One region of the Desulfonatronum parangueonense genome, then DNA from elsewhere that is predicted to be linked to it. Evidence: predicted binding sites of a transcription regulator. Region 1 holds the regulator's gene; each other region holds the start of a gene.
The links. The regulator sigma-54, encoded in region 1, starts transcription at its own class of promoters, with help from an activator protein. The targets are predictions, from matches to a motif close to CTGGCACGGNNNNTGCTT.

Region 1 (7,328 bases):
GATGGCCGTTTCGGCGATATGACTTTCCGTCATTGCCGATGACGCGGACATCCACAGGGGCGAGCCGCTCCCCCTCGGCAAGCCGCATTCCGCCGCGCATGGTCTCGAGCTTCGCTCGCGTTACATGCCCACGGACCCGGACATGATATGTTTTGGGATGCTCCCAGCGTGGGTGGGTCATGCGCAGGGTAATTTCGCCGTCCGTGGTCAGCAGGAGCAAACCTTCGGAAAGCCGGTCCAGGCGGCCCACGGGAAATGGTCGCCAGCGGCGGATTTCAGGGGAAAGAAGATCCATGACGGTTTTACGGCCCTGGGGGTCGTGGGCCGTGGTTACCACGTCGGGGGGCTTGTGCATGGCCAGATACAGGAGTTCGCGTTGTTCTCTCGGGATCAGTGGGATGTCCTTGCCGTGAACCCGAACGCGGTCCCGGCTGGGATCAATGCGAATTCCGGGAGTTCTCGTCACCTCGCCGTTGACCATGACGGCTCCTGCAATAATCAATTCGTCCGCTGTCCGGCGTGAACAAAGTCCGGATTGCGCCAAGACCTTGTTCAGGCGTAATGTCTGGTCTGATTCAGTATGTATCACTCCCTGATAATAGGGCGACGGCGGCAGCGGGGTCAAGGTGACGGCCTGCCCAAGCGGGAATCAGGGCTGAACTTGTTCTCGATGCTCACGCGCTATTCGATCCAAGTGTTGCAACCTCAACCTCATTGAAATTGAAATCGCAATCGAAATCGAAATCGAAATCGGACATCATATCATGAAGACGGCGTAATCATGGGGTGGTGGTAACTACTCAGCTCATCCGAGAAATTAGACTGGATTCCGGCCTTCACTGGTATGACTTAACTTGGAAAAGAGGTGGTATGATACGTCATTCCGGCGAAAGCCGGAATCCAGCTCTGGCGAATGACCACAGAGTATGTGCTGAATAGTTACGGGTGGTGGTAACTATTCAGCAAACTCGTGCTGTTGCCGAGTTTGACACCGGTATCGGGGTCGGAGTCGGGGTCGGTATCGAAGCGAGCCATGTGTAAGGGCAATATAATGTTTTCGATACCGATTCCGATACCGACCCCGATACCGATTATCGGAGTAAAAACTTATGCTGAATAGTTACGGGTGGTGTATGATTTTCCGATTTCGATTTCGATTTCGATTGCGATTGCGATTATTGCAGTGAATACGGATTTTGTCCTGCAGCGGGCAAGGCATTCATTTGACCGTTTATCCAGACGTGGCTATAGGCAGTTTCAATGGAGCCGAAAAAAAGGCGTTGGAACGCATTCGGTTCAAAAAAAACTTCGATCCCTTCATGACGGCCTGAAACGCCGATTTGGCGGCGAGGCATCAATTGCTCGTAATTGCGCAAGTTACCGCGGTACTCGATTTTATCTTGCAATTATTGTACTCAGTTTTTTCTTGCCCAACGTTGCAACGCCAAGCTTGCTCTGAGGACCGGGCTTTGACCGTGCACGCGTCTCAAATTTATAGATAAACGATCTGATCCAAGTTGGAGGATCCATGCATCGAAAAATACTTATTGGGATTGTCTGCCTGCTGGTTGTGTTTTTTTTCGTTTTTTCCAGGAACTCGGAACAGGAGCGGCGAACCATCGGTCCCATGGCTGAGGATGTGGACGTGGATGTGAGCATGAGCGGCGTGGAAATGCGATTGGGACAGCAGGGGCGCATGCTTTGGACCTTGAAGGCGCATTCGGCCTCCTATGACCAGGGACAGCAGGTGGTTCTGCTGAATTCTCCATACATCACCAAAAATCTGGTGGGCAAGGATGTTCCGGTCATCGTGAACGCGCCCCTGGGCGAGGTGGATCAAGCCTCCAGTGATATCCGGCTCTGGTCCGGAGTGCATATGGAATACGGGCCAACCTATCTCAATTCCCGGGAAGCCATATTTGTTCAGGTGGACGACACCATCTTTTTGTCCGGAGACATCCTTCTGGACCGGCAAGGATTGCAATTGCGTTCCGAAAAAGGGGATGTCGATCTGACCACCTGGGTGGTCAATGCCGAAGGCGGCGTGGAGGTTATCATTGCCAAAAACAATTTTGCCAAAGGGTTGTAAGTGGCTGTTCGTCGCCCATTGAACGTGGCTTGGAAATCGGTATTGTTGTGCCTTGTCGCGGTCATGGCCTTCGCCACATGGAGCAGGGCGGATGACGAGGAGGCCGTGCCCACCCGGATCACAGCTGAGCGTTTGCGCTATGATCACCATGATCACCAGATTGAGTTCATCGGCAACGTCCATGTGGACAGGCCGAATTTTCAACTTCGCTCGGAACGGCTGCTGATTTTTTTGCGCACCCTGCCCCGGGAGGATCGTCCGGAAGACGTGTCCGCGGAACAGGACATGGAAGCCCAGGTGGATATTGAGAAAATGATCGCCCTGGGCAAGGTTTTTTTGAAGCATGAAGAACGGATCGGTCACGGGGATATGGCTACCTATTGGGTTGACCTGGGGGTGCTGCGTCTGGAGGGCAATGCCATTGTGGAAGACGGGGGTACCAAGCTGGAAGGCAATGTAATCACGCTCAACGTCCAGGAAAAAGAGGTAGACGTGCAGGGACGCAAGGATCGGAGAGTGGAGGGCGTGTTCATGCTGCCCCGCGAGCAGGGGGGGCAATGAGTTCGATTCTGATCGGCAAGGATCTGCGGAAAGCCTTCGGCCAGAAAGAGGTGGTCCGCGGAATCACGGTTCGTGTGCAACAGGGAGAAATCGTCGGGCTGCTGGGGCCCAACGGCGCGGGCAAAACCACCACGTTTTACATGCTGGTCGGAGTGATCAAACCTTCGGGCGGATCCGTCCAACTGGACGGGCAGCAAATTACGACGTGTCCGCTGCATGAGCGGGCCCGGCTGGGGTTGAGCTACCTGCCCCAGGAAAGCTCGGTTTTCAAAAAATTGACTGTCCTGCAAAACCTGCAGATCATTCTGGAGTACACTGATTTTTCCCGCTCCATGCAGCACAAGAAAGCCGAAGCCCTGATGGAAGAACTTGGGATCTCCAAACTGGCGGATCAGAAGGCCATGCACTTGTCCGGCGGGGAACGTCGAAGACTGGAGATTGCCCGCGCCCTGATCCGCAATCCAAAATTCATGTTGTTGGATGAACCATTTGCGGGTATTGATCCACTTGCGGTGGATGATATTCAGGTCATCGTGACATCGCTTAAGGAACGGGGCATTGGGGTGCTGATCTCAGATCACAATGTCCGTGAGACTTTGAAAATTTGCAACAGAGCCTCCATTGTTTTCGAAGGGAAAGCCATTTTCGAGGGCTCGCCGGAGGAAATCGTTGCGGATTCAAGTGCTCGAAAAGTATATCTTGGTGAGGATTTTTGTCTATGATCACGCGTTTTGCCTTGTGCACGCAAGATTTCCCTGCTCAAATGCATTCAACATCGAGGGTAGGGCATGGCTCTTGAATTACGCCAGCAGCTGAAGCTGACGCAGCAACTGGTGATGACACCCCAGCTGCAACAGGCCATCAAGTTGCTTCAGCTTTCCCGGATGGAACTGGTTGAAAGCATTCAACAGGAGTTGTTGGAAAATCCGGTTTTGGAGATTGTTCCGGAAAGCCTCGACGAGGCCGTCATGGAGGTGGAGAAGAAAGATTCTGCCGAGGAGCGTTTTCAATCCGTCAATGTTGAAGAGCCACGACAACTGCATGACCCGGAATGGCAGGACTATCTTGGGGAATTTTCCAGTGTCAGCCGACAGATGCAAGGCAGGGACTGGGAAGTTCCTGAAGAAGGAATGAGTTTTGAAGCCAGGCTGGCGGGCAAGTCGACCTTGATCGGCCATCTCTCCTGGCAATTGCGGCTTTCGGCATTGTCGCAAAGTGAGCTCGACATCAGCAACGTGATCCTTGGCAATCTTGATTCAGTGGGATACCTGTGCGAGCCCATTGAAGAGATTGCGGCAATGGCGGAGTGCAGTGTCGAGGAAGCTGAAAAGGTGCTCCGGATCATGCAACGGTTGGATCCTGTCGGAGTGTGCGCCCGAAGCCTGCGGGAATGCCTGATGGTTCAGATGGAGGAATTGGGGCTGGATGATCCCGTGCTGGTTTCTCTCGTCAAGGATCACATGGAGGAACTGGAAAAGCGCCGCTACAAGCCTCTGGCCAAGAAGTTCAAGCTGACCATGGATGAGATCAGGGAGTACCTGGAATGCATTCAACGGCTTGATCCCATGCCCGGGAAGAGCTTCAACAACGATGATCCGCAGTTTACCAGCCCGGATGTGTATGTGCATCAACAAGGCGAAGATTTTATCGTGGTCCTGAACGAGGACGAAATACCGGGCTTGATGATCAATGAGGCCTATGCCAAGGACATGGCCATCCATGGGAAGGGGGCCAAAGAGTACATCCAGGAGAAAGTGCGTTCCGCTCACTGGCTGATGAAAAGTCTGTATCAGCGCCAGCGGACCCTGTACAAGGTCGCGGAAAGCATTGTCCGGTTTCAGTTGGAATTTTTCCGTCACGGCGTGACTCATCTGAAGCCGATGATTCTGAAGGACGTGGCTTTGGACATCAGCATGCACGAATCCACGGTGAGCCGGATTACCACGAACAAGTACATGAACACGCCGCACGGCATTTTTGAATTGAAATTTTTCTTCAACAGCGCATTGGGAATGGATGACGGCAGCGAGGCCGGCTCGGAAAGCGTCAAGGCGGAAATCAAGAAACTGATATCCGAGGAGGACCCTAAACGGCCGCTGAGCGATGAGTTGATCTCCCAGCTGCTGAAAAAGTCCCTGGGGGTGAACATTGCCCGCCGAACCGTTGCCAAGTATCGTATGGCACTGAACATCGACTCGTCGTCCAAACGGAAATCGATTTTTTGATCCGAAATGGTCCCGAAGTCGAATTCCGGCCTTGTCGCACTGAAACGAGAAGCTCCATCAACACCTTGGCAAAATCCCATTGCGCCTTGTCCACATAGTCAACCTTGAACCCTTTACCTGGAGGTGTCTGCATGGAAATCACATTCACGTTTAAGAATTTTGAGCCGTCGAATCACCTCAAAGGGTATGCACGTGAACGTTTTGATAAAATCAACCGATATTTGCGCCCGGACGATGATGGTGAGATCGCGGTGAATCTTTCGGTGGAAAAATACCGCCACATGGCGGAGGTCATATTGACGGGCAAGGACATGCATTTCTCCGCGACCAGCGAGAGCGAAGACATGTATTCCACCATTGATCTGGTTCTGGACAAGCTGGAGGCCCAGGTTCGCAAGATCAAGGAGAAGAGCAAGGACCACCGCCGCGGCCAGAAAGGCCAATCCGCCAGGGTGGATGTGATCTCCTTCACCCAGAACGAAACCGGAAAGCGTGAACAGACCATCACGGAAACGGACAATTTCGAGCCCAAGCCCATGTCCGTGGACGAAGCAGCCATGCAGCTCGAAACCCTGGGCAACGAATTCCTGGTGTTCTTCAACGCGGACATTGAGCGCGTGAACGTTATCTATCGCCGAAAAAGCGGCGATTTCGGCTTGATTGATCCGGGAATCTAACCTGATGATCCTCCGGGAATATTTAAGCAAGGACCTGCTCCTTCCCGAACTGCAGGCCCGGAACAAGACAGAGGTCCTGGCGGAGCTGGTCTCCGCCCTGGCCTTGAAGTGGCCGGGCTTCGACGCCGAGACCGCGTTCCGGGTCTTGCGGGATCGTGAGAGCCTGGGCAGTACCGGCATCGGCGACGGCATCGCCATACCCCACGGCAAACTGGAGGGGCTTGAGCAGATTGTGCTCGTGATCGGCCGCAGCTCCTCCGGGGTTGACTTCGATGCCCTGGATTACAAACCGTGTCATATTTTTTTCATGGTTCTGGCCCCGGAACATGTGGCCGGGATGCATTTGCGCATCCTGGCTTCCATCACTAGACTGCTGAAGAACGAGGAGTTTCGGCACGCCTTCCTCACAGCCCAAGACAAGGATCATTTCTGGGATGCACTCCATAGAGCCTGAGCAACCACCTGGACAGGCGCCGGAACAGCCTGAACAACATCTCCGCGGCAAACATGATGTCTCGCTGGTGATGGTCACCGGCCAATCCGGGGCCGGTAAAAGTACGGTCTTGAACGTATTCGAGGATCTCGGCTTCTATTGTGTGGACGGTCTTCCGGCCGGACTGGCCGGGCAACTGGTCACGCTGGCCGAGAAAATGAAGCTGGATCGTTATCCCGGCGTGGCTCTGGGGCTGGATGTTCGGCTGCCTGATTTTGCGCTGCAATGGGAAAACTTCGTTCAGGAGATGGATCAGGCCGGGATCAGCCTCAAGCTGGTCTTTCTGGAGGCCCGGGACGCGGTACTCATCCGGCGGTACGCCACCACAAGGCGGCCCCATCCCCTGGAAGCGCAAGGCATGGGGCTGGACCAGGCCATTTTTCAGGAACGGATCATGCTGGGAGGCCTGCGGAGCCATGCTGATCTGGTGGTGGACACTTCGGATTTTTCAATTCACGATCTGCGTCGGGTGATCCAGGAAAAGTGGCCTCTGGAAAAGGAAACCGGCGAAGGAATGCGGATCCACCTCATTTCATTCGGCTTCAAGTACGGCGTTCCCCTGGAAGCGGATCTGGTCTTTGATCTTCGTTTTTTGCCCAATCCGTATTTTGATCCGGAGTTGCGGCCTCTGTCAGGCTTGGACGAATCCATCGCCCGGTACGTGCTGCAGCATGATCCCGGGAAAGCATTCATTGACCGTTTCGATGATTTTTTGCGATACCTGTTGCCTCTTTATGCCGCCGAGGGGCGCTATCGTCTGACGTTGGCCCTGGGGTGCACGGGAGGGCGGCATCGATCCGTTGCCGTATCCCAGGCGCTTTTGGCCTCCTTGCAGGCCACGGGATTTGTCGTGACCATTGAACATCGCCACCTGGATCTGGGATGAACCCAGCCGCAACCATTTGGAGAACATGGTGATCGGAGTCGTACTCGTTACCCATACCGAGTATGGGGCATACCTGCTCAAGGCAGCGGAATTGATTCTTGGGCCGCAGCAAGACTGCTATTTCGTCAGCGTGGATGTGACCAAGGAGGTGGAGAAATCCCTCTCGCAGATCAAGGCAAGCGTTAAAAGCGCCGACCATGGTCCAGGAGTCGTCATTCTCACGGACATGTTCGGAGGAACGCCGACAAATCTGAGCCTTTCCCTGCTGAACAAGAACGACCATCAACTGGAAGTGATCACCGGCGTCAATCTGCCCATGCTGTTGCGAGTGCTGGGTTCACGCAAGCTGCCCCTGGCCGATCTGGCCAAGGAGGCAAAAGCCGCCGGGTCCCAGGGC
Region 2 (7,328 bases), 3.7 Mb from region 1:
TCAGGGGATTCAAGGGATTGGCATGCAGCGGATAATACTGGGATGCCCGCAAAGGAGGGCCGGCGTCCATGGGTCGTCCAAAGGCATCCACCACGCGGCCGAGCATCTGGTCGCCCACGGGAAACAACGGCGGCGTGTTGGAGTTCTGGATCAAACTCCCCGGGCGGATGCCCCGCATCTCGCCGTACGGCATGAACAGCACGGACCCATTCCGAAAACCCACCACTTCCGCCGGGATGTCCTCCTTTCCGTCATCAGACAGGAGGCGGCAAAAAGATCCCAGGGAAGCCTTCATGCCCCGACCTTCGACCAGCAGCCCGACCACCTTGGACACCTTGCCGTAGGTTTGGATCGGGTCCGTCTCCCGGAGCACATTGATGCAATTCCGTGGCGACAGGCCCATCAGGTGCCTTCCTCAAGAGTGAGTTGCGCCACGATGTCCTCCAGACCGGCTCTGCGCGATGCAATGGTGTTGTCTACCATGCCGTGGTCGCATTCCAGAATCAGCCCGCCTTGTTCGATCCGCGGATCCTCCTTGACCTTCCAGTTTTCCAGCTGATCCTCCCCGTTGCGGTTTTGACGCAGCATCTCCTCCATCAGTTCGCGATCCCTGGGATGCACGGAAAAGACCATCTTGCGCTTCGAGTCGATCATGTCCACGGCCTGATCCAGGAGCATGGCCAGACTCTCCCGGCGATGCGCTTCCAACTCCACGGCAATGATCTTTTCCACCATGATGTGCAGCAGCGAAATCAGATCTGCCCGGTGCGCCCGCCACACCTTTTCGCCTTGCTCCTGAATAGCGTTCAAAATGGCGGAGCACTGGCTTGCAGCCTGTTCCCGGACCACCATCAGTTCGGCATCCGCTTGGGCCTGGCCGGCACGATACCCTTCCTCGTGAGCCTGGGCGCGGATCTGCTCCGCCTCGGCCATTGCCTGGGCCAGAATTTCCCTGGCCATGTCCTGGGCTCGACTTCGCACACGCGTCAGATACTCCTCCTCGGTTTCCATGCTCCAGGCATCCTGACGCCTGCTGTTCAAGGTCAGCTCACCCAGACCCACGGAACGAGGACCGATAATGATCCTGCCTTCCGGTTTCCCATCGGCGCCCGGCCTGCTAGAGAAGGACATCTCCCCCTCCCTTGCCCGTGATGATGATCCGGCCTTCCGCTTCCAGTCTGCGGACGACCTTGACCACGTTCATCTGCGCCGCTTCCACTTCCGAAAGCTTGACCGGTCCCATGATTTCCAGATCTTCCTTGATCATGGTCGCGGCACGTTCCGAAAGATTGGAATAGAACTTGTCCCGAAGGTCCTCGCTGGCTCCCTTCAAGGCCAAGGTGAGTTCGTCATTGCTGACTTCCTTGAGCAATTCGCGAATGCTGCGATCGTCCAGCTGCTTGATGTCCTCGAACACGAACATCAGCTGACGGATATCTTCGGCCAACTGAGTGGACTCTTCCTCGATGTCCGAAAGGACCTCTTCTTCCGTGCTGCGATCCACGGCATTGAGGATCTCCGCAACCGCGGGGATGCCCCCGACCTTCTTGCCCTCGCGACCTCCCATGGCAATCAATTGCCGCTCCAGGATTCTGCCCACTTCCACCAGCATGTCTTCGGGAACAGCCTCCAGCTTGGCCAGACGGATCAGGACCTCCGCACGCACGGCCGTGGGCATGCTCTGGAGCAGACCCGCCGCCTGTTCCGAATCCAGATGCCCGAGAATCAAGGCCAGGGTCTGGGGATGTTCATTGCGCAGGATCTGGGCCAGCATCTTCGGACTCACGTTCTCCAGGGACTTGAACGGCGCCGGACCGGCGTCCAGATCCAGTGAATCCAGGACGTATTTGGCCGTATCACTGTCCAGCCCCTGCAACATCCGTCGCACCCGGTCCGGACTGCTGACAAGCATGTTCTCGCCCAGCGACAGGATCTGGTTGAATTCCCGGAGCACGTTCTCAACCATTTCCTTGGGAACCGTGTCCATTTCGACCATGGCCTTGCTTACCCGGGAAATTTCCCGCCGGTCCAGGTGCTTGAACACGTCCACGGCATACTTGTCGCCCATGGCCAGAAGCAGGATGGCTGTCTTTTGGGTGCCGGAAATTTTTTCAGCCACGTCAGGCATTCTCCTCTTTCAACCAGATCTTGAGCACGTTGATGCTTTGCTCCATGTTCTTCTGCAACAATTCTTCGGTCTGCTGCTTCAGCTGCTCCATGCGCCGCTGGGCCAGAACTGTTTCGCTCTCCATCGCCTCGGCCTCTTCCAGGGCCATTTGTTCCATATCGCCGCTGGGCAGACCTTCCACCGCCGAATCGTCCTGCTCGGCGACACGGGGCCGAATCATGGCCAGAACCACCGGTCGGAGCACCAGGAGCAGGAAAAGCAGAACCAGCAGAAAATTGAGTATCGGCTTGCCGAACTGCCGGCCGTAATCCAGGATGATGTCCGCCAGTCCCGGCGCAGGAAGAACTTCCGGGCCGCCGAAGGAAATGCTGGAGACCTCCACGCTGTCCCCCCGCGCTCCGTCATAGCCGATGGCGTTGCGCACCAGCTGCTCGATGCGCTGCAGCTCCTCAGCGCTCCGGGGGATGAAAATATGGCCCGAGCCGTCAGGTGACGCTTCATAGGTGCCGTCGACGATAACCGCAACACTAAGCCGCTGCAATTGCCCCATGGGCATGATGATCTGCTGCTCCTCGCGATCGATCTCGAAATTGATCGTGGAAGACGAGCGCATGCTCTCTTGGATCGTTCCCTGTCCCGCGAAGCCCTCGCCGCGAAACTGCGGTTCCGGCACTCCGCCGTCCAGGTTGGACTGCCCTGAACTTGTTTCATCGCTTTTTTGTTCGCTGCGGACCACGGCGCTGTCCGGATCAAACATTTCCCTGCGAATGGTGCGCTGACTGAAATCCAGATCCGTATTCACCTTGGCTATGACCTGGCCGTGTCCGAACAGCGGAATAAGCATCTGATCGATACGGCGCTCCAACGTCTGTTCCAGCTGCAGCTTGTACTCCAGCTGCGTGCTGGACAGTCCTTCGAAGGTATCCGATGCCCTTGGCTGATAGAGCACCCGGCCGCTGGTGTCCGACACGGTGATGTGTTCCGCCGTCAATCCTTCCACCGCGGAGGTTACCAGATTGACGACGCTCTGAATCTGTCGGGATTCAAGGCGGGCGCCCTGGCGCATGGTCAATATCACCGCGGCTGAGGGCGGACTTTGTTCTTCAATGAACAGGCTGCGATGCGGAATGACCAGATGGATTCTGGCGCTGTCGACTTCCGGAAACTCACTGATGGTTCTGGACAATTCACCTTGCAGCGCCCGCTGGTAATTGATGCGCTGGATGAAATCCGTCTGCCCCAGCTTGACGTCGTCAAAGATTTCAAAACCAAGCCCTGATCCGCGCAATGCCCCTTCTCCGGCGATCCGCAAGCGAAGTTCATGCACCCGATCCATCGGAACAAGGATTGTTTGGCCGTTGTCCGTCAATCGAAAGGGCTCGTTGGCGGCTTGCAACGTACTCACCACCCGGTTGGCATCCTCCGGAGCCAAGCGATCATAAAGCACGGCGTAGTCCGGTCTTCCCATCCAGTACAACAAAAGAAAAAAAACAAGGACCATGGAAAAGGCCAGTCCTCCGACCATGATGCGCTGAGAAACGCTGGAATCATTCCAGATGAGGAGAGCTTTGGCTTTCAGATTTTCCAGAAAGGGAGGCATGGTCTTTTCTCCGGATCAGGGGATTATGGTTTGAAATCGACAATCAAGGCAATCAGCGGTCCGTCAGGAATTACAGGGTACGAAAAACAGCACCCGACGCTCTTCAGGCTGCATATACCTTGTCTCAGAAGGGCATGCGCATCACTTCCTTGTAGGCTTCCATGAGCTTGTTGCGTACCGCGGAGGTCATGCTCATGGATAAACTTGCCTTCTGCATGGCAATCATCAACTCGTGCACATTCTGGTTTTCACCTGCGGCAAAGGATTCGATCATTCCAATGGATTCCTGACGCAGATTGTTCACGTTGCGCAATGAATCCTGAAGCGTGGAGGTGAATGACTTTGTCTCGGTATGGGGCTGAACGGTTTCGGGGCGCGGCATTTTTGCCGCTTGAGCGTACGCCTTCAGGGCGATGGGTGAAATGGCCATTTATTCCTCCAAATGCAGGGATGCTCATCGTTGCTGTGATGGACAGTCGTAACGCAGGTTACCTGCCCAGTTCCAGAGCCTTGTTGAACATGGCCTTGGCTGAGGAAACCGTGGCGGCGTTGGCCTCGTACGTGCGCAAGGCCGTCATCATGTTCGCCATTTCCTCAACCACGTTGATGTCCGGCAGGCTGACGTAGCCCTGCCCATCCGCATCAGGATGGCCCGGATCATAAACCCTTTTCAAGGGCCGTTGGTCCGTGACGATTCCGCTGACTTTCACGCCCTGCACCTCCCGCTCAAGCTCGGAACGCATGGCCTTGGTAAATGGTGAATCCAGGGGGGTGGACTGAAAGACAACGCTTTTTCTGCGGTATGGTCCGCCTTCAGGGGTCCGAGTGGTATTCACGTTGGCCAGATTCATGGATATGACGTTCAAATGCGTCCGTTCGGCACTCAATCCGGAAGCACCGATATCCAGTGCGGTCATGAAATCCATTATTTGCCTCCTTCCATTATCACTGTCTTCAATCCTTCAAAATTCTTCTGCAACGTTGTAATCAGCGTATTGTAGAGCAACGTGTTCTTGGCCATGGTTGTCATCTCCTTGTCCAGATCCACGGCATCTTCCCCCTGCGTTACGCGCGGCTTGAGATCCTTTATGAAATCAGCGGAAAAATTTTTGGCATCGAATTCCGCCGGCATGTGTCCTGCGTTGGTTCGGGTCATCTTTCCCCGGGCATCCAATCCCAAAGCACGCTGCAGATCTTCCTCGAATTCCAGCCTGCGGGCCTTGTAGCCAGGCGTCTTGATGTTCGCCAAATTCCCTGCGACGACATTTTGACGTTCAAGACGCATATCAAGAACCTTCGCCTGAAGATGAATATGTGAACCGAACAGGCTTTTCACGTTGTATTTCCTCCATTTTCTTCCACTGTGCCATGACTGTGACACTTGGGTTGCGTGACGATCCAAACGTGGTTTTCGTCCGGAATTAGCAACTCCCGTTCCAAAAAAACGCTCGCAGCCATTTGGCGTTCCCAGTGCAATCTGCCGCCCCATGCGCCGACTGCCGAACCAACAATTAGCGACCGCTATCGGCGTCTTGTCTCTCCAGGAGGCAATCATTGCAGTCCATAATTGGCATGAAAGATGCTTATGCCAAGAAAAACAGTCAGAATTAAGACAGGAGCAATTGTTGAAGAACCCATTATCTATACAGAGGAGATACCATCATGACCAGCCATCTTGATTATGAAATCAACAAAGAACTTGGAGAATGTTATCTGTTTATGGGCGAGCTGGACAAGGCGGAGCAGTACTATGAAAAAGCCGCCAACTCCAACGGTACGCATCCCGATCCATACCTGGGACTGGCAACGGTTGCTGTCCAACGTGGTCACCTTGAGAATGCACTCAGCCTCTACAGGCGGGCGACTGAAATTCAATCAACTGATAAATCACTTGCGGGCATGGCTTTGGTGGAGATGGAGACCGGCGCCATGAATGATGCATATGAACATTTTTCCCAGGCCCTGGAACTCAACCCCGAAAACCTAGTGGCCCTCTACGGGCTGGTCCAGGTTGCCCACAGCCTGAACTGCCTGGACAAGCTCACCGCACCCCTGGAAAATTTCCTGGAACTCAACCCGGACAAGGCCGAAATACGCTTCACCCTTGCAGGCGTTCTGATCAAGCTCGGCAAAGTCACTCAGGCCAAGGAACAGCTTGAGCGGTGCCTGGAAATCGACCCGACCTACGATCCTGCCAAGGAACTTCTTCTCGAGATGGCTCAATAAACCGATCCTGTATTGCTCCTCTGCGGACCATTGGGACGCCTGATTCTGTTACTGGCGTCCCAATGGTGAAGGTATTAGTGATCAGCTTGATGGAGTTTCTACGTTACCAATGTATGATGCGGCCTGTGAAATTCCTCGACGGATCAAAAATCAGTCCGACAGCCTGACATGACCATATCGTCCAAAGAAACCACAACCTGAATTGATCGATTGAGAATCCAAGTAAGCCATTCAGGCCAATCTGAGGTTAGATTTTTGACTTTATGCCAGAACAATTCCCGCTCAGTGAGCAGGTAGACTTAATTTTTTAAGTTTTTGGCAATTTTAATATTTTTTTAGCATTTTAACGTTTTTTGGACGCAATACTCCTGTCTTATTACTACCAAGCACCAAGCTCTGAATTATGTCCAGAGTAAACGCGCGGGTGTAATGTCCAATAAAAAGCTGCACTCTTTCCAGTGACCAAGTCACATAATTTTTTAAGAATCGTGCCACCCAGAGCCAGTATATCGCGCTCATTTTCCCTGCTCGGTCACAGATTTTTTACAAATCCAAGTTCGCGATCAGTTCAAAAACCAACATTCAAGCTATCCAAGCCAGCCGTAGGACGCATCAATCCCTCGACTGCCGTACGCCGATCCGAAGACTTCGAACACTTTCAGGCTTTTGTCCTACGCCCAGGCGTAGCTGTGATGCAGGCCGTTCAGCCAGGAATACGACACCAGCTTACGGCCAGCAAAGCCTTGTGTCAGAACGCGACTCGAGCATTTCTCTTGGGCACGTGACTTTACCGGAGGGAAGCCAGCCTTGGCCATATTGACACTGCCACCCCAGACCGGACCCATGTGAGTCAGTTTGGATGAAATCCTGGTGTGGCGGAAGTGGTGCTTGTGTATTTCCTTCCTTTTTTTTCTTCCGTATCTTCTTTTTTCTCTTGTGTGTGCAAACACACTCGATTTACTTCCTGTTTTTCTTCCGGTTGATATGACGGTTCGGGTTGCTTGCCCCTGACCATCTGACTTCGCCGCACACATGGTGAGGCATAAAAAAGGCTCGGAGTCTGAACCCTCCGAGCCTTCGTCGTGGTCAACCGCTAATGACGGCAGCCCACACTTTCCACTTCCTTTGATACTCCGGCTGTCGTTTCCTTGCAAGGCCGGAGGTCGTCACCATCGTCCCGCTCATCACTGTACCATGCCGACGTTGTCGGGTGAAATTTTGCGTTTGCCGGTCTTGCTGGCGAGGGCAGGCCTTTTGCTGCGCACGTTGCCGATCCGAGGCCAGGCGCGAATCGCTCAATCGTTATCAGAGGCGATACCGCAAGACGCGCAAGGGTAAGGCGCAGCACTGTCTTGGCGAGAGACGTCGCCGGTT
Region 3 (7,328 bases), 1.6 Mb from region 1:
CAATAGAGCCGGCCTTCGCCGGCATGACTGAACTGGGAAGGACGTGGCACGATATGGCATTCCGGCGAAAGTCGGAATCCAGCGCTGGCAAGTCAGCATTAGAGTATGTGCTGATTAGTTACGAAAATTTCAAATCAGATTGCAGCGATCATGCGGTGCAATCATGGCAAAACACCGATCAAACCATGCTGAACAAATTTTCCATGCCCAGCCGAGCCGAAACACATGGTCTGAGCGCCTGGATCAATATTGACCGGCTGCATTCGATGCTGTCAATGTTTGCTTCGGAGTAAGAGCTGCTTTCCAAAAGGATGCCTCACCCCCTGTCGGGGTGATGTCACTTCGCCGTCAGGCGTGAAACCTTTTGCCTGCCGCATCTTTCCAGCGGAAGACAAAAAATCTTCTTGGCGTTCCCTGCTCCTTGAGCGTAGCGGGCGGTTCAAAACTTCTTGTATTTTTTTTGCAGACTATCAGGAATAACTTACTATCAGGAATAACTTACTAAACGGAGGATGACTTGCGGCAAGCATGGCCTGGATCCCGCCTTCACGGGAATGACTTGTTTTATGACATCTCCAGAACAAGCTCACCCGTGAAGGCGGGCACCCAGCCCGTTTTACTCGAATGGGCCGAGTAGTTACTCATATTTTTTCTTTCTGGACCTGACTCTCTGGACCGAAACCATGGCATCCAGATCGAACTTGCTGATCTTGTAGCCCATCTGGCGCTGGCTCAGACCAAGCTCCTTGGCCGCTCTGGCCTGGACCCAGCCATTGCGACCCAGTGCGGCAATGATTTCGCGCTTTTCCATTTCTCGAAGCAGGGCAGGCTTATCCTCGCCCTTGGCAGGCTCGGGAGCTGAATGGCTGTCCGTCCGCATCGGTGACCGGGAACCGAGAAAGGGCTCGATCAGCTCCGGCTGGATGCGGTCCTGCTCGCTGAGGATCACCAGACGTTCGATCAGGTTCTCCATCTCCCGAACATTTCCGGGCCAGTCATGGGCCTTGAGCAGTTCAAGGGCCTCGATGGAAAAGTGGATTTCCCGGTTGTACTCCCGGCTGACCTTGCGCAGAAAGTGGATCAGCAGACCTTCGATATCCTCCTTGCGCTCCCGCAGGGCAGGCGTATGGATCGGAAAGACGTTCAACCGGTAGAACAGATCCGGCCGAAAGGCCCCCTGGTTGGACAAGGCTTCCAGATCCTTGTTCGTAGCGGCCAGAATGCGCACATCCACCCGGCGAGTCTTGTTGCTGCCCAGCCGCTCGAATTCCTTCTCCTGGATGAAACGCAAAAGCTTGGCCTGCAGCCCCAGGGGCAGCTCGCCGATTTCATCCAGAAAGATGCTCCCGTTGTCAGCCTCTTCGAATTTGCCGGGCTTGGCGCCCATGGCGCCGGTGAAGGCTCCTTTTTCATACCCGAAGAGTTCCGATTCCAACAGGTTTTCCGGAATCGAGGCGCAGTTGACCTTGATGAAGGGGAACTTCTTGCGCTCCGAAAGATCGTGAATGATCCTGCCGATCAACGTCTTTCCGGTTCCGGATTCACCCTGCAACAGGACAGTGGCCCTGGTCGGCGCTACACGTTCGATTTGCCGCTGAACTTCCTGCATCGCCGAACTGCGCCCGACAATGTACGGGCCGTCCGTTCCCTTGGAAACCTTGTACCGCAGCGAAGCATTCTCCGCCCGCAGATTCTGAAACTGTTCGTTCAGGCTGACAAACTGGGCGATCAGCACGGCCACCACCTGCAGGAACTCGATGTCCTCCTGAGTGGAAACATGGTCCCCGAAAAGCCGGTCCACGTTCAGGACGCCGATGGGAATGCCCTGAAGGGTGATGGGCACACCGATGAAAGTCAGGTGCTGTTTTTCCAGGGTTCGGGACTGGGTCTTGTTCAGGAACAGGGGTTCATTGCGAATGTCCGGGACGGCATAGGGCTTGCCCGTCTGAAAGATCCGCCCGGTGACGCCCTCGTCCAGGCGATAGACCCCGCGCCGCATTTCTTCCGGGGTCAGCCCATGGGACGCGGTAATGAAGAGCATTCCGGTCTTGCGGTCCAGGAGGGTGACGGTTGCCCGTTTCATGCTCAGGTTGTCCGACATGATGCGCAAGACTTCCAACAAGATGTTTTCCAGATCCGGCAGGTGCGCGATTATCTCACAGATGCTGGAAAGGACATGCAGTTTGAGATCTCTGGTGTCTGGGGTCATGTCGTGCTTAACGCAAGAACCATTCCATTATGTATACCTATTAACTACCTTATTTTTAATAGTTAATTATTATCTTGGTCATCATATCCTGAGATATTTCCGACAAAATGAGCAAAACAAAAAATAATATTTACTAATTTGTCAAACATCAGTCTTAAATCTACAGCGAAATTTCTTTTCGATCATCCGGGCAAAGCCCCGGGAACGCGGGGCTCCGGGCAAAGTCCCGGGAACGCGGGGCTCCGTACCCGCTCCTCAAGAACTGCGAGTGCAGAGCCGCGCGTTCCTGGCAAAAACCGCCCATGCCCCACGAAACGTTCTTCGATACGTAGAAATTCGTATTGTCTGAGTAATGTCTTCTTGACGACCTTTGCGCCTCGAGCGAAGCGGGTGGTTCAGAAGCCCCGGGAACGCGGGGCTCCGTACCCGCTCCTCAAGAACTGCGAGTGCAGAGCCTCGCGTTCCCGGCAAAAACCGCCCATGCCCCCCCGAAACGTTCTTCGATACGTAGAAATTCGTATTGTCTGGGTGATGTCTTCTTGACGACCTTTGCGCTCGAGCGAAGCGGGTGGTTCAGAAGTCCCGGGAACGCGGGGCTCCGTACCCGCTCCTCAAGAACTGCGAGTGCAGAGCCGCGCGTTCCCGGCAAAAAACGCCCATGCCCCCCCGAAACGTTCTTCGATACGTAGAAATTCGTATTGTCTGGGTGATGTCCTCTTGACGACCTTTGCGCCTCGACCGAAGCGGGCGGTTCAGATTTCTTCTGTTCAGTTTGCGGGCCATGCTGCTTTAGTTGATGGTGATTGTGAACTGATCATCTTGATGTTCATGCCTTGAAGATGCCAGCAACAGCAGTTCGTCGTCCCGCAGCGGCCTGGCGAGCTGACCGGAAAGCTCCCGGACATGCTTGCCAAGATCCTCGATATCCCGGCGAGGCAGGATGATGCCGAGCCCACGGATAGCCTCGGCCACAGCCGCGGTTCCGGATTTCATTCCCACGGCTGTTTTTCGATGAGCACCGATGCCCTCCGGGGCAAATGGCTCGAACAGTGCGGGGTCCGCGGCCAGACCGTGCAGATGCAGGCCGGATTCACAGGCGAAAAGATCCTGTCCCAGGAGGACCTTGTTGCGGGCAACGGGAATGCAGGCCGCTTCGCCGACCATCCGGGCAAGGTTGAGAATTCCCGCTTGATCATATCCGACCATTTTCCGGACATTCAGGTGAGCGCTGACTTCCTCCAGGGCCGCGATTCCAGCCCGCTCCCCGATGCCCAGAGCCGAAACATCCACGCAATGCGCCCCGGCGGCCAATGCGGTGATCGCATTGGCCGTGGCCATTCCGAAATCGTTGTGACCATGAAAGCCCACCATCAGCCCGGCCTGTTCGACGAACAACCGCACGAGTTCCGCTGTTTCGAGGGGCGTGAGCACACCGACGGTATCGGAAAGCCGAACTCGATGTCCGCCGCACTCCCGCACCAATTTCGCCGCTTCCAGGGCAAACTCCCGGTCCGCGCGGGAGATGTCTTCCAGGCCGATGCTCAGGAAGTCGAATTGCAAGGAGGCCGCGTCCTCAAGGACTCGCCGCAGACGTTCAAGAAGCCCGGCCCGGTCCAGGTGCAGCCGCTTTTCGATATGTGCATCCGATACTGGAACCCCGAAATGGACTCTCCGCACGCCCTGCTCGGCCAATGCCCGCAGGTCCCGGGAACGCAGCGGCGACCAGACCGTCAAGGACGTTCGCCCCTCAGGGTCCACCAAGCGGCCATGCCGCAGCAACTCCGGCAGCCCTTCCTGGCCGACCCAACCGATTTCGACTTCCTCGATCCGCGCCCGCACAAGTTCTGTCAGGATGCGCCGCCGCAGTTCGTCCGTGAAGTACACTCCAAACATCTGCGCTCCCTCGCGCAAGGTGCTGTCGATGAGCATTGTTCCTTCCTTTATGGCAATATTCAGCACATACCCCGTGCTCACTTGCCAGCGCTGGATTCCGGCCTACGCCGGGATGACGTATTGTACCAATGTCTTTCCAGGTTCAGTCATACCGGCGAAGGCCGGTATCCAGTCCGTTTTTTCTCGGATGAGCTGGGTAGTTACCCTTTACTTATATCACAGTCTTTGAGGAGTTGAGAGCATCTTCGGTGCCAACAGAGATTCTCTAGCCGGTACACGCTTCCACCCCGGACCTCTGTACACCCGCAAATCATGGATCGCCCAGGGCATTCATGAGCCACATGATGCTGCATCTCCCCAAAGATTGACCTGCTGTTCATCTCCCCTCGGCGCGTTTCGCATCTCCTCGCTTCCGACATTCATACATTCCTTTTTGTACCAGCATACAAATATGTCATTCGTTCTTGTCGAGTTTTCTTGAAGATGGGAAACCCCTTCAGCATGAAATCAATCTATTGAAATAATGAAGTTAAATTTCAATTTTTTGAGCACAAATCCACCCCTGGCACGCTCCTTGCCCTATGCCTTCCATCTCAACACTTCAATCGGGAGGAACGCATGCGCAAGGTTGCCATTTATGGAAAGGGCGGGATCGGAAAATCCACCACTACGCAGAATACCGTGGCGGCATTGGGAGAGATGGGTCGCAAGGTGATGATCGTCGGCTGCGATCCCAAAGCCGACTCAACCCGTCTGCTGCTGCACGGACTGCATCAGCGCACGGTGTTGGACACTCTGCGGGAGGAAGGCGAGGACGTGGAACTCGATGACGTGCTTCTGGGCGGCTATGCCGGGACGGTCTGCACGGAATCCGGCGGTCCGGAGCCCGGCGTGGGATGTGCCGGACGGGGAATCATCACCAGCATCAACCTCCTGGAGCAGCTTGGCGCCTACAAGGAAGACAAGAACCTGGACTACGTTTTCTACGACGTTCTGGGCGACGTGGTCTGCGGCGGATTCGCCATGCCCATCCGTGAAGGCAAGGCCCAGGAAATCTACATCGTGGTTTCCGGTGAAATGATGGCCATGTACGCGGCCAACAACATCTGCAAGGGCATCGTCAAGTTTGCCGAGGCAGGCGGCGTGCGGTTGGGTGGACTGATCTGCAACAGCCGTAATGTGGACAATGAGCGGGAGATGATCTTGCAGCTAGCCAAGCGGCTAGGATCCCAGATGATCCACTTCGTACCCCGGGACAACATGGTCCAGCGGGCCGAGATCAACCGCAAGACAGTCATCGACTTCGACCCCGAGCACGCCCAGGCCGACGAATACCGCACCCTGGCCAAAAAAATCGACGGCAACGACATGTTCGTCGTGCCCAAACCCCTCGAGATCGATGAACTGGAAAAGCTGCTCATCGATTACGGCATCGCCAACTAACGGTTGATTTTGGGCACTGCAAGCCGAACAACACGCAATTCAAAGGAGAAGCAACAATGTTGATCATGGTCAGAGCCATAGTGCGGCCCGAGAAGGCGGATGGCGTATTGAAGTCGTTGATGGATGCCGGGTACCCGGCGGTGACCAAGTTCTCCGTGGCCGGCCGCGGCAAGCAGCGCGGCATCAAGATCGGCGAGATCACCTACGACGAGATTCCCAAGGTGCTGCTGTTGAGCGTGGTGGGCGAGAACGACAAGGATTTCGTGGTCAAGACGATCATGGAAGCCGCCCGCTCCGGTGAAAAGGGCGCCTTCGGGGACGGCAAGATTTTTCTCAGTCCGGTGGAGGAAATGTACACCATCAGCTCCGGAGTCAAGGAGACCGAAGGAGCGGACCTGAAGGGGGTCGGAGTATGAAGGAAATAACCGCGGTCATTCGGATGAACATGGTCAACAAGACCAAGGAAGCCCTGGCCGAAGCGGGAGTCCCGGCATTCTTCGCCCTGGAGGCCCAGGGCCGGGGCAAGGGGTTGATCAACTCGGCCCTGCTCCAGGGCGCGGCAAAAGGCTACGAGGAAGCCGCCGAGCTGCTGGGCGAGAAAGGCAGATTGTATCCCAAGCGGGTCTTCACCGTGGTTGTCGAGGACAATCAAGTGGAAGACGTGGTGAATACGATCATGGAAGTGAACAGGACCGGCAAACCCGGTGACGGCAAAATATTCGTCGCTCCGGTGTTCGACTCCGTCCGAGTCCGCACCGGCGAGCGAGGCGCAAAATCCATCGACTAAGTTCGGTCAAGCTGGAGGAAGCATGAGCACCATTACGAAAAAGAAAAAAGTTGTTCAGATGGATCCCGCCGACCTAGTGCAGGATCTGTTGAAAAAATACCCGACCAAGGTTGCCAAGAAGCGGGCCAAGCAGATCATGGTCAAGGAAGCCGAAGGCGCGTCCACTCCGGAAATGGGCGCCAACATCCGCACCATTCCCGGCATCATCACCATGCGCGGCTGCACCTACGCCGGCTGCAAGGGCGTCATTCTCGGCCCGACCCGGGACATCGTGAACATCACCCATGGCCCCATCGGCTGCGGATTCTATTCCTGGTTGACCCGGCGCAATCAGACCCACGCCGAGACGGATGCCGATGAAAACTTCATGCCCTACGCCTTTTCCACGGACATGAACGAGAACGACATCGTCTTCGGCGGAGAAAAGAAGCTCAAGCAGGCCATCAAGGAAGCCTACGAGCTGTTCCATCCCAAGGCCATCGCCATCTTCTCCACCTGTCCCGTGGGTCTGATCGGCGACGACGTCCATGCCGTGGCCAAGGAAATGAAAGAGGAACTGGGCATCAACGTCTTCGGGTTCAGCTGCGAGGGATACAAGGGCGTCAGCCAGTCCGCGGGCCACCACATCGCCAACAACCAGATCTTCAAGCATGTGGTGGGCACCAAGGAAGAGATCAAGGTCGGCGAGTTCAAGATCAACCTGCTGGGGGAATACAACATCGGCGGGGACGGCTTCGAGATCGACCGGATTTTCGACAAGTGCGGGATCACCGTTGTCTCCACCTTCAGCGGCAACTCCACCTACGATCAGTTCGCCACGTCCCACACCGCGGACCTGAACACGGTCATGTGCCACCGCTCCATCAACTACGTGGCCGAAATGATGGAGACCAAATACGGGATTCCCTGGATCAAGGTGAACTTCATCGGCGCCGAGGCCACGGCCAAATCCCTGCGCAAGATCGCCCAGTACTTCGATTCGCCGAAGCTGACCCA

Region 2: the regulator sigma-54 is predicted to act here: its motif matches at 5,151-5,168, upstream of flgB (flagellar basal body rod protein FlgB).
Region 3: the regulator sigma-54 is predicted to act here: its motif matches at 4,665-4,682, upstream of nifH (nitrogenase iron protein).

The regions. Positions count from the first base shown of each region.
Region 1 covers NZ_BAAHXH010000003.1:26,976-34,303, forward strand. Annotated here, with positions in the region: gene ACYQ15_RS00605 (pseudouridine synthase) at 1-625, opposite strand, end outside; gene ACYQ15_RS00610 (hypothetical protein) at 1,176-1,406, opposite strand; gene ACYQ15_RS00615 (LPS export ABC transporter periplasmic protein LptC) at 1,529-2,089, shown strand; gene ACYQ15_RS00620 (LptA/OstA family protein) at 2,132-2,650, shown strand; gene lptB (LPS export ABC transporter ATP-binding protein) at 2,647-3,372, shown strand; gene rpoN (RNA polymerase factor sigma-54) at 3,439-4,875, shown strand; gene hpf (ribosome hibernation-promoting factor, HPF/YfiA family) at 5,007-5,552, shown strand; gene ACYQ15_RS00640 (PTS sugar transporter subunit IIA) at 5,557-6,006, shown strand; gene rapZ (RNase adapter RapZ) at 5,987-6,931, shown strand; gene ACYQ15_RS00650 (PTS sugar transporter subunit IIA) at 6,957-7,328, shown strand, end outside.
Region 2 covers NZ_BAAHXH010000003.1:3,702,770-3,710,097, reverse strand. Annotated here, with positions in the region: gene ACYQ15_RS16605 (FliI/YscN family ATPase) at 1-403, opposite strand, end outside; gene ACYQ15_RS16600 (FliH/SctL family protein) at 403-1,131, opposite strand; gene fliG (flagellar motor switch protein FliG) at 1,118-2,128, opposite strand; gene fliF (flagellar basal-body MS-ring/collar protein FliF) at 2,121-3,728, opposite strand; gene fliE (flagellar hook-basal body complex protein FliE) at 3,853-4,158, opposite strand; gene flgC (flagellar basal body rod protein FlgC) at 4,217-4,654, opposite strand; gene flgB (flagellar basal body rod protein FlgB) at 4,654-5,064, opposite strand; gene ACYQ15_RS16570 (tetratricopeptide repeat protein) at 5,391-5,954, shown strand.
Region 3 covers NZ_BAAHXH010000003.1:1,672,580-1,679,907, forward strand. Annotated here, with positions in the region: gene ACYQ15_RS07615 (hypothetical protein) at 1-293, shown strand, start outside; gene ACYQ15_RS07620 (sigma 54-interacting transcriptional regulator) at 638-2,209, opposite strand; gene ACYQ15_RS07625 (LeuA family protein) at 2,999-4,138, opposite strand; gene nifH (nitrogenase iron protein) at 4,721-5,545, shown strand; gene ACYQ15_RS07635 (P-II family nitrogen regulator) at 5,602-5,961, shown strand; gene ACYQ15_RS07640 (P-II family nitrogen regulator) at 5,958-6,332, shown strand; gene nifD (nitrogenase molybdenum-iron protein alpha chain) at 6,391-7,328, shown strand, end outside.